Regions from separate parts of the Exiguobacterium sp. OS-77 genome, predicted to be linked through region 1. Evidence: a T-box and tRNA genes for the amino acid it is inferred to sense, from the RefSeq annotation. Region 1 holds a T-box; the other holds one or more tRNA genes.
What was found. The T-box of region 1 lies ahead of argS (arginine--tRNA ligase). A T-box ahead of a tRNA ligase gene usually reads a tRNA of that ligase, here a tRNA-Arg.

Region 1 (5,811 bases):
GGCGGAGTCGTCATGTACGGAAAAGATGAACAGACGCAAGGAGAAGACTGGGAAGGCGAACTATACGTCTTTGATGAACGTGTACAAGTTCCTGTCAATGCCGTCAATCCTTCTGTCGTCTCAGAATGTTACTACTGTGGAAAACCGGAGACGCGCTACGTTAATTGTGCAAACCCGGAATGTAATCGACAGCACTTCTGCTGTGAAGAATGCGAACCAAAAGTCATGCGTTCGTGTTCCGATGAATGCCGGGAGCATCCGCGCAATCGTTATGAAAAAGAGCAACAAGAAGAATTAGTATAAGGCACGCGTAAAAAGCCGGAGGATTTCTTTAATAGAAATCGCCCGGCTTTTTGTGTATTCAGGAGGAAGGAAACAAGTAACGTAAAATATCCGGTAAACGCTCGGCCCAGGCCGTTTCATGATGGATTGCTTCCGGGATGATCGTATAGCGACTTTGAGTAAGTTTCTGTTCGACCGCTCGCGCTAAGACATCATTTGTGTGTAAATAATCTGTCTCCGTCATCGGGCCACTCACTTCTTTTGTCCCGACATCCATATAACAGCGATGGGCAGTAGACAGCGACGGACTGCGCTCGATGAATTCAAGGAGTGAGGAGAAGTTTGCCCATCCGGCCGTCGACAGGGCAGCGACGCGCGTGATGACTTCCGGATATGCGAATAATCCATAAAGCGAGATGACGCCACCCATCGAGCTGCCGATCATCGTCGTATCGTCAGGGCGTGTCGCGTAGTTGGCATCAATGTATGGTTTTAACTCGCGGATGATCCAGTCCATGTAGACCTTACCGTTTCCCCCGATTGATTTCCGGTACGAAGGATAAGCAGTCCGCATCAATAAAGCTTCATCACTCCAAGGAGCGTAGTCATCGTAACGATCCATTCCGTCTTCTGGACTGTCGATCGCGACGACCATTGCCGGAATCTGTGTCTGTTGTAGCGCAAGATGAATCTCCCAGCCTTTTCCGAACGAGGCGGTTTCTCCACTGAAGACGTTTTGTCCATCGTGCATATAAATCACTGGTAACGCTTCAGAAGGATCCAAATGGGGCGGACGATGAATCCGAATCGTCCGGTGAGTTTGTGATGTCGGTAGCGTCATTTCAATTTCCGTAATCGACAATAGAGTCACGACCTTTCAAAGGTTTGCATAATGCGCGGTACAATTGCGTCCATTGTGTTTTCCGCCGACATAGAGTGCATGGTCGGCTTGACGTAACGATTCTTCGAACGTCCGTTGATATCTTTCCTCCACTGTATCAATTCCGAGGCTGACGGTTAAGGACAGTCGGTGACCATCGACGAGGAAGGGACGATCCATGACCGCATGGCGGACTGTCTCGGCAATCTGGATAGCAGCCTCTTGACTACCATTTCGCAACAGAAGTACGAATTCCTCCCCACCATAACGAGCAGCAAAGACATCATCATATTGCAATTGGATCGCCTGGATACGTCGACCGAGTTCACGAAGGACGAGATCGCCCACTTTATGACCGTACGTATCATTGACACGTTTGAAATGATCGATATCGAACAGGATCACGGAGAGCGGATAGCAGTCAGCCGCAAATTCCTGCCGACCGTGTTCATAAAAAGCACGACTATTCGGTAATTCGGTCAAGGCATCGGTCCGACTTTCCGTATAGAGTTGGACCGTTTCACGTGAGCGTTCTAAGACGCGACAAAAGATACGGAGCAAACGAGATAATTCGTCGGCATTTGTCGCATCATAGGCGTCTGCGACTTGATGGAATAGGATGATCGAAACATCGACCTCTCCGCTCGTAATCGAAGGAATCGCTAGCATCGAGTGACGATCGACAGGCAATCCGATCTGAATATCGTTTCCCCAGTCACAACGAAGACCATAGATGATTGGGGTATGCAAATCGTCGGCTGACAAGGAATGAAACAGTGGTAACACGTCGATCGGTTGTTTCGTCCGGATGTTATAGATGACTTGTTTCCGCTGTTGTTGAATCGAGATCCAACCTTCAGAAAACGGCAATAGATGCGGTAAATCGAGGAGCAACGAATCGATCGTCTCGCGCTCGAAGCGGGAAATCAACAAGTGTTCCTTCGCATCATCAAATCGCTTAGCATTATCGTTTGCTTCAAGGGAGTCACCACGCTCTTGCAACAGACGTTTGAACAAAAAGAGAATCAAGACGGAAACTGTAGCCGCGACGAGCGGACTTTCATCGTAGAACCAGATTCCAAGTAGAGCACTTAACATGCTAATCCCGTAGACGAGGGACTGAAGCTTTACGAGACGTTGCCAGTCGTATTTCAAGTAGAGGAAGCGATTGACGAATAGACATTGGAAGTAAGAGACAAGGAAGACGGTGATCAAAAAGCCGATGAAAGGGAGTAAGGCTTTCGTATACGTAAAGTTTGAGCCGATTGGTCCGCCGAGCGCATAATACGCAAAGGCCGGAAGCGAGATGTAGACTAAATCGAACAAGGCGTTGATCGGGTAGAGATAAACGAAACGTTTCCAACGAATCGCTTTTCGGTGAGACATGAATTGAAAGACGAGAATACCGACTTGGCTTAAAATCAAGGCGTACGTTAAACCATAATTGAGGAATAAAAATAAGATGATGCCTTCTTGGAATGTATAGTAAATGCCACCACGACGGACATTATCGAACTGAAACAGGAGAACGAGTCCGAATAAATAAAGAGTGTTGATGATGGAGACAGAAGGATGGAAGGTTGGTGGATGAACGATGCCGATCACTAATAATGTCAAGGCGACGAGACCGAAGACGATCCAGCTCGTCCGGGCTACATGTTGGTAGTAGCGCATGAAACATCCCTCCCCCTGAGAAGTATCTTTTATTCCTATACCCGAATTGTGGAAATTTTGATAAGCCATTTACCAAAAAAATAAGGTTGAGAGAAAAGAAAGAATTGCGTATAATGTGAAAGATATCGAATACAGTCGATGATGAAGAGAGTAACGGTTGATATTCGTCAACTAGCGAGTCAGGGAATGGTGGAAGCCTGAGGACGAACCGGTCGTGAAACGCACTTCTGAGACGCTGCCCGATTCCTGATGGAAAAGGCGTAGCCGGGGGAACCCCGTTATCCCCGAACAAGGTGGGTGTCGAGTGACACCAAGAAGAGTGGTACCGCGGTCATTCCGTCTCTTTGCGCGTGGCGCAAGGGGCGTTTTTTATTGCCAAAAAATCAGTAAAGCAGGAGGAAATAAAGATGAGTTATAAAGCGCAGTATGCAGAAGTATTACATCACGTCATGGAAGGTGCCTTATCGGTTGAACAAATCGAACAACTGATCGAGCAACCGAAACATGAAGATCATGGAGATCTGGCATTCCCATGTTTCATGCTCGCTAAAGCATTCCGTAAAGCACCGAACATGATTGCTTCGGAGCTCGCAGAAAAAATTGACGCGCCGTTGTTCTCGAACGTTCAAGCTGTTGGTCCTTACATCAACGTCTTCTTGAACCGGGAAGTCGTCTCGCAAGAAATCGTCAACCAAGTCCTGACGGAGCAAGAGGCGTTCGGATCAAGTGAAGCGAATGGAAAAACGATCGTCACTGATTTTTCATCACCAAACATCGCGAAACCCTTCTCGATGGGGCACTTGCGTTCGACGGTCATCGGGAACGCGCTCAACCAAATCTCACGTAAAAAAGGGTACGACGTCGTCGGTGTCAACCACTTAGGGGACTGGGGAACACAGTTCGGGAAATTGATGGTGGCTTACACGATGTGGGGTGAGGAAGAAGCGGTCCGTGCAGAACCAATCAAGGAATTGTTGAAATTATACGTCCGGTTCCACGAAGAAGCGGAAACAAATCCGGCACTTGAGGATGAAGGACGTCTCTGGTTCAAAAAACTCGAACAAGGTGATGAGCAGGCAACGACGCTTTGGACGTGGTTCCGTGAAGTCTCACTCGTCGAGTTTAACCGTGTCTATGAGATGCTCGGTGTTAAATTCGATAGCTTGAACGGAGAAGCCTTCTACAACGATAAGATGCAACACGTCATCGATTTGCTCGAAGAAAAAGATCTCCTCGTCGAATCAGAAGGGGCAATGGTCGTCGACCTCGAAGCAGAAGGTATGCCACCTGCTTTGATTAAAAAGAAAGATGGCGCAACGCTTTATGCGACACGTGACTTAGCAGCTGCTGTCTATCGTCTCGAAACGTACCGCTTTGAGCAAGCGTTCTACGTCGTCGGTGGGGAACAAGCGCTTCACTTCAAGCAATTGTTCGCAGTCTTGAAGAAACTTGGATTTGAGAACGTCGACGGAATGCACCATGTGCCGTTCGGTCTGATCATGAAGGACGGAAAGAAAATGTCGACGCGTAAAGGTCGGATCGTCTTACTTGAAGAAGTACTACAAGAAGCGATCGACGTTGCGAAGCAAAACATCGCGGAAAAAAATCCGAACTTAGCGAATGCCGAAGCCACGGCTCGTCAAGTCGGTGTCGGCGCCGTCATCTTCCACGACTTGAAGAACGAACGGATGAACAACATCGAGTTCGATCTTGAGCAGATGTTGAAATTCGAAGGCGAAACAGGACCGTATGTCCAGTACACGAATGCCCGTGCGCACTCGTTGCTCCGTAAAGGTGGCTATGATGGCACACCATTCGCTGGTAGTGCCGATGATCATGCATGGGGTGTCGTCTCGATGCTAAACCAATTCTCGACGGTCATCGATCGCGCGTTCACACGTCGCGAGCCATCAATCATCAGCCGCTACGTCTTAGATCTTGCACAAAGCTTCAATAAATACTACGGACACGTCCGTGTTCTCGAAGATGACGCAGCAAAACAATCGCGTCTTGCACTCGTCAAGTCGGTCACGATCGTCTTGACAGAGGGTCTTCGTTTACTCGGTGTCGGCGCTCCAGAAGAAATGTAAGACCAATCCACGAATAAGAAGAGGTAGATTATGAAGACTGAGACGAAAGAACGATTACAGCAAGCTGCTTCACAGATGAAGCAGGAGCCTTTGGCAGAAACGGTCGCCTTTATGGCTGATTTTCACGGGAAAGTCGCTGCTTGGTTACCGGGAGAGTCTGTCGATTTCGTTCACGATTTCGTGACGGCGCCGGAAGCCGATTTGATTGCTCCGATTGAAGGAGACGCATTACGGACGAAAGATAATTTTGAATTCTTCATGCGTAAGAAACAGACACGAAAAAAACTGGGTGAACTGTTGACGCTTTGGAAGTCGGCACGTACGACAGAGACGTTGAGTCAAATCGATGCGATCGGATTGAAAAAATGGCTCGCTCGTAATGAATTCCGTTCGGAAGACAAACCATGGGATTATTTGAACCGTCTGCATGTTCTCCTGTTCCTTGATTTGATGACGACGATCATCGATGATCATCGATTGACGAGTCTGCATGAGCAACTTGTCGGTACGACACCAGTCCCGACGAGCTTCGTACGTCGTCAAGGGGATGTCCGTCAAGTCATCGAAACATTCGCGGAAGAGATGAACTTCACACAAGTGGATGTCGTCAAGGCATCGCTTGTCCGTTATCTCTGATCAATAAGATGCATGAACAAAAGCCGTCGAGCCCTGTGCCCGACGGCTTTTGTCGTATCCTCTTACTTCGCCTGATAGAATACGATCGTTTGTTGCTCTGAATCGTAAAGACACCATTCTCGTTCGAAGACGACGGGACCCAGATTGACGGCATATCGTTTTCCTTTGATGGATAAAGTTTGACCTAGTGGGCTCGATTTGGCGATACCATTTCGAAACAAACCTCTGATATGACTATGACCAAAAAAG
Region 2 (5,811 bases), 720 kb from region 1:
CGAGCCACTTCTCCATGTCTGACCCGATTCGTTCTCGTTCTTCAAGATGAATCAGTTGATCCGATCGCAAGACGAGCAACGCTCGGAACGGATCCATTCGCTCTAACGTATGCATCGATGCCAGTAACGCTTGTTGCTCCTGTTGATGTACCAGCAGGATTTCTTCTAACTCTTCACGTGACGAGATCGTCCAGTCTACATCTACGTGTGGCACATGAATGCTTACCGGATATGGCACGTGATGAAGCACGCTTCCTAATAACTGATCAATGACGAGTAGACTTTGATGTGCTGTCTCTTGCGCCTGAAGGTATTTTTGTGTGATGTATGCAATGAGCTCATGTGTCCGTTCGAATTCCACACCGGTCAATTGGCGCATTTGTTCGACCCAACTGCCGTGTCGCAACACATGCATCAATTTCGTTGCTGCTGTTACCTCACGCTTCGCAACAGGGTTGTTTTGAACTGCCGGCTTTTGTTCGCGAACACGCATCTGTTGTTTGATTTCATCTAATCGAAGCGCGAGCCCATAAGGCAGATACGGTGACGCCGAGCGCAAAGCGAGTTTCATCGGATAACGTTCTCCGAGTTCATAAAGAAAGAGTGCGAGCACTTGCTCGACACCCTCGACTTCAAGAAATCGTTCTGCCACTGTTTCAAATCGTTCACGGTCATGCATTAAGAGTGGTTGAATGACATAGAGCCGGTGTAAGACATCTTCTCCTGTCAATTGGTCAGTCTCTAATTCCATAATCAATTGTTCTTGTTTAGAAGCGGGCAAACGAAGAATCCGCGCTCGTTCTACTTCTAGTTCATGTTCCATCCAGCGCGATGTCCCCATATTCCGGCACTCCTTCATATTCAACTTCTTATTTCGTAAATGGATCGAGTAAAGACGTCCAGTTCGTGATCGCTTCTTGAAGTTGTCCCGCCTGCTCGATTCCTAATCGATTCAACGTATCTAATGAGACGTCAGCTTCAAGTAATCGAGCGATATCTTCCGATTGATTCACGTACTGCTCGAGTTTTGCACTTAAATTTTGCAATTCTTGCGGCGGATTTTCAAGTCCCGCTAATCGTTGATCGATTTGATCCAGTTCTTGATTGAACTGATCAATCGTTCCGTTTTCCTTCAACTTTTCGATTTGTTGATCGAGTGCCTGTTCAGGGTTCGCAGATTCACGCGCTGTCGTAGCCGCCTCATTCAAGGAAGCCGACAAATCTGACGTGACTTGTGCTGTATCTTTTGCAATGCCTTGAAGTTCTCCAGCGTAATCGACACTATTTTTTACATCGTTGACTTGTTGTTTTGCATCGTCGACTGTATTTGAAATCTCACTACATCCAGCAAGAAACGTACTTAGCACAAGGACTGCTCCAACTTTCTTCCACATAGCATTCATCCCTTTCGAGTTCATGATACCTTAATTATAATCGAAAATCGGAATAAAAAAAAGAGATCACCCTCGTAAGGGCAGTCTCTATTTTAATTATAGCGTCCCAAGAGGGATTCGAACCCCCGACCGACGGCTTAGAAGGCCGTTGCTCTATCCTGCTGAGCTATTGGGACGTGTCAACACGAATAAACTATACTAGAACAATTCTTTCGTGTCAATCACATTACAAACATTGCATTTATTTTATTACAAAAATGTTCCGTCCAGATGAAGGGCATTTACCGGATCACCGTTCACATCAAGAAAATCGACAGAATAACGGTTTTGATCCACTTCAAGAATCGCATACGTCTTGTCTGGTCGATGACGTGGCATCCGGATTGAACCTGGATTGATGAATAACACACCGTCCCGATATTCAGCCTTCGCCACATGGGAATGACCATATAAGACGATGTCCGCCTGCTTTTCCTTCGCATGATGCTGTAAGACATCTAGACTGTATTTGACGTCCTGCCGATGTCCGTGGACACAGAGGATGGTATGACCATCCATTTCCGATACGACTTCTTCCGGAAAATCGTGTCCGTAATCGCAATTCCCTCGCACAACACGATATGGATATAATGATTCGATGTCGCGCGTCAATTGGGAGTCCCCACAATGAAATGCCGCATCTACGTCTTGGTGACGTTCGAATATCGTAAGCAATTCTTGTTCTAGTCCATGACTATCACTAACGATCAACGCTCTCATCTTCATCACACTCCTAAGAAAGTAGTTAAGTCCTGTTCGAGCTTGCGCAATGCATTGCCACGATGACTAATCATCGCTTTTTCTTCTTTCGTCAATTCAGCAGCCGTCTGTCCGCTTTCTGTGACGAACAATGGATCATAACCGAAACCGTTCGAACCCGACGCCTCAAAACCGATTCGCCCTTCCATCGTTCCACGAACCGTCAATGTCTCACCCGTTGGTTTCGCTAGCGCGAGTACACAAACGAAGCGCGCCGTCCGCTCTTCCTCCGGAACACCTTCTAACTTTTCAAGTAGTAGAGCATTGTTCGCCGCATCGGACTTTTCAAAACCCGCAAAGCGTGCTGAGTAGACGCCGGGAGCGCCATCTAAAGCATCGACTTCAAGACCTGAATCATCAGCAAGTACAGCGTGGCCAAAGTAGGCTGCTGCCTCTGTTGCTTTTAAAAGTGCATTCTCCTCGAATGTCTCACCTGTTTCATCCGTTTCCGGAGCATCGGCGTGATCGAGTAACGACTCGACCGTATAACCGAGACGACCCAGCATGCTTTCAAGTTCCTTCACTTTACCTGCATTGTGTGTTGCGACGATGACCTTCATCTATGTTCCCCCACTTCTTCTCCTACATACCACCAAGAGACACCGAGTGCCTCACGGCCAGCCTCAATCAGTTCCTTAATACCTTTTTCCCCAAGTTCGAGCATTTCGAGCATCTCTTGACGGGAAAATGTCGACTCTTCTCCTGTTGCTTGCATCTCGACGATTTTACCCGATGAGGTCATGACGAGATTGAAGTCGACTTCCGCCGCAGCGTCCTCTTCATAGCATAGATCGAGCAAGACATTCGACTCGACGATTCCAACCGAGATGGCTGCGATGCCCTCTTTGATCGGTGTATCTGTCAGTTTTCCCGCTTGAATCAATTGATCGACTGCTCGGACGAGTGCCAAAAAACCACCAGTGATCGATGCCGTTCGTGTACCGCCATCTGCCTGAATAACGTCACAATCGATCCAGATCGTTCGTTCCCCGAGCTTCTCTAAATCAACGACGGCCCGAAGCGAGCGGCTGATCAGACGTTGGATTTCCATCGTCCGTCCCGTCTGTTTGCCGCGGACGGCTTCTCGTGCGGTCCGCTGAGCCGTCGCACGCGGCAACATCGAATATTCCGCATTGATCCAGCCCTGGCGTTTACCGCGAAGGAACGGTGGCACCTTCTCCTCGACGGTCGCCGTACAGAGGACTTTCGTATCTCCCAGTTCAATCAAGACAGAACCTTCTGCGTGTTTATTGACATCAATCGATAATTGAATAGGACGGAGATCATCCGCCGTTCGTTGGTCTATCCGCATTTAATCTTCCTCCGTTCCAAGCACGATGCGCTCCGCATGGATGGTCTGATCGAGCCAGTCCGTCGCAATCTGATCAAATGAGCGGATATCGCCTGTCGCGTAATAACGATGTTCCGGAATTTGTGTCACATCTGCTGAAATCGTATTGTAATCAAGTAGTGCTGCTACCTCGAGCGCTGTCTCGTCTCCTGAAGAGATTAGCTGGACGCCTGGTCCGATGACCCGTCCAATCACATCTGCTAGAAGCGGGTAATGGGTGCACCCGAGGATCAATGTATCCATATCGTAATTCATCAATGGTCGTAATGTATTGGCAACGACACGTTCGACGTACGCACCATCTGTCTGCATCGACTCGACGAGCGGAACGAATGGCGGGCACGCTAACGATTCGACGACGACTTGCCCTTCGACGTGGCGTAACGCCTTCTCGTAGGAATTACTTGTAATCGTCATCTTCGTTCCAATGACACCAATTCGTTTCGTACGCGTCACCTTAACTGCCGCGCGGGCTCCCGGATCAATGACACCGATGACAGGTATATTTAAACGTTCTCGCGCTTCTTTTAAGACGACAGCCGTGGCTGTGTTACAGGCGATCACGATCAATTTCACATCTTGTTGCACGAGATAATCAATCATCTCCCACGTAAACTCACGAATCTCTTCTTCTGGACGAGGACCATACGGACACCGCAATGTATCCCCGACATAGATGATTCGCTCATGGGGCAACTGTCGCATCAATTCACGTGCGACCGTCAACCCACCGACTCCGGAATCCAGTACTCCAATCGCTCGATTCACTCTTCTCCACCTCTTTCTCTCTTTCCTATGGTAACAAAAAAGGACGACGGTGCAAGACCGGCGTCCGAGAATGTACGATTACAGGATTACTGAGCAAGACCTTCGCTAGTCAGCATATCTGAAAGAGTCGTGATTGCTTCAGAAGCATCGTCACCGTTTGCAACGATTTTGATATCTGAATCTTTCGCGATTCCGAGTGAAAGAACACCCATGATTGACTTCAAGTTGACAGTCTTCCCGTTGTATTCCAAGTTGATGTCTGATTGGAATTTAGAAGCTGTGTTGACGAGCTGAGTAGCCGGACGAGCGTGAATGCCTGAATCCGCGATGACTTTGAATGTTTTTTCCATGATTAAGAAATCTCCCTTCACTAATAACGTACTAGTGAGTCGTTTTCGAATATGTGAACTCATTATCAAATGATAACGGATTCGAATCGATTCTGCAAGGAATTTTTATACGCTTCACTCCATGGGAATGCTTTCCCCGAACGATCGATTTGTACCATAGATGTCCGTCCCGTGAACATCAATTCACCTTGCTCATCAAATGCCGCATAGTGGACGTCACACGATGCACTACCGACATGTACCGGATACGCATAGACAGCGAGACGCGCCCGTGGATAGACTTGGCGAATATAGTTACACTGAGCATCGGCGACGACGATAATGCCGTCTTCTGCAAGCGAATATCCTGTTTCCTCTAACATCAATGTCCGAACGTCTTCAAAATAGACGAACGGTACTCGGTTATTCATATGACCATAGGCATCCGTCTCCGCAAAACGAACAGCGACGTCGAGTCGTGTGCCATGTTTCATCTGTTCAAGCCATGACTCAAGTTCTGGAATATAAGCTGGTACGCGCACAATGAGTTCCTCCTGTCTGAATGAAAAAAGAAGGAGCAAGCTCCTTCTTTGATAAATCATGAACTAACGGCTTCACCTGTTCGTCCTTCGTCACTACCGAAGAACTTTTTGAATGAATGAAGTGTCGTCTGACGGTTCATCGCCGCGATTGAAGTCGTCAGCGGAATCCCTTTCGGACAAACCTCAACACAGTTTTGAGCGTTACCGCACTGCATGATCCCGCCATCTTCCATTAACGCTTCAAGGCGTTCTTCCTTGTGGAAGGCACCTGTCGGATGCGAGTTGAATAGACGAACTTGTGAGATCGATGCTGGTCCGATGAATGTCGAACGATCGTTGACGTTCGGACATGCCTCGAGACACACACCACACGTCATACATTTCGATAACTCATATGCCCATTGACGTTTGTTCTCTGGCATCCGTGGTCCTGGACCTAAGTCGTACGTTCCATCGATCGGGACCCATGCTTTGACTTTCTTCAGCGCATCGAACATGCGTTGACGGTCGACTTGAAGGTCACGAACGATCGGGAACGTCTGCATAGGTTGAAGGCGGATCGGTTGTTCGAGTTTATCAACGAGTGCCGTACACGACTGACGTGGTGTACCGTTGATGACCATCGAACA

Region 2: it has a tRNA-Arg gene. The T-box ahead of argS (arginine--tRNA ligase) is inferred to sense a tRNA for this amino acid. The anticodon was not compared.

What each region holds. Positions count from the first base shown of each region.
Region 1 is NZ_DF239008.1:219,325-225,135, forward strand. Features, by position in the region: gene EXG77_RS01060 (rhodanese-related sulfurtransferase) at 1-303, shown strand, start outside; gene EXG77_RS01065 (alpha/beta hydrolase) at 362-1,123, opposite strand; gene EXG77_RS01070 (GGDEF domain-containing protein) at 1,160-2,836, opposite strand; T-box leader at 2,966-3,183, shown strand; gene argS (arginine--tRNA ligase) at 3,244-4,926, shown strand; gene EXG77_RS01080 (hypothetical protein) at 4,957-5,562, shown strand; gene EXG77_RS01085 (metallophosphoesterase) at 5,625-5,811, opposite strand, start outside.
Region 2 is NZ_DF239008.1:942,554-948,364, reverse strand. Features, by position in the region: gene EXG77_RS04595 (hypothetical protein) at 1-841, opposite strand, end outside; gene EXG77_RS04590 (hypothetical protein) at 870-1,394, opposite strand; tRNA gene EXG77_RS04585 (tRNA-Arg) at 1,497-1,570, opposite strand; gene EXG77_RS04580 (metallophosphoesterase family protein) at 1,644-2,153, opposite strand; gene EXG77_RS04575 (XTP/dITP diphosphatase) at 2,159-2,752, opposite strand; gene rph (ribonuclease PH) at 2,749-3,504, opposite strand; gene racE (glutamate racemase) at 3,505-4,311, opposite strand; gene EXG77_RS04560 (phosphocarrier protein HPr) at 4,398-4,661, opposite strand; gene EXG77_RS04555 (thioesterase family protein) at 4,727-5,182, opposite strand; gene sdhB (succinate dehydrogenase iron-sulfur subunit) at 5,239-5,811, opposite strand, start outside.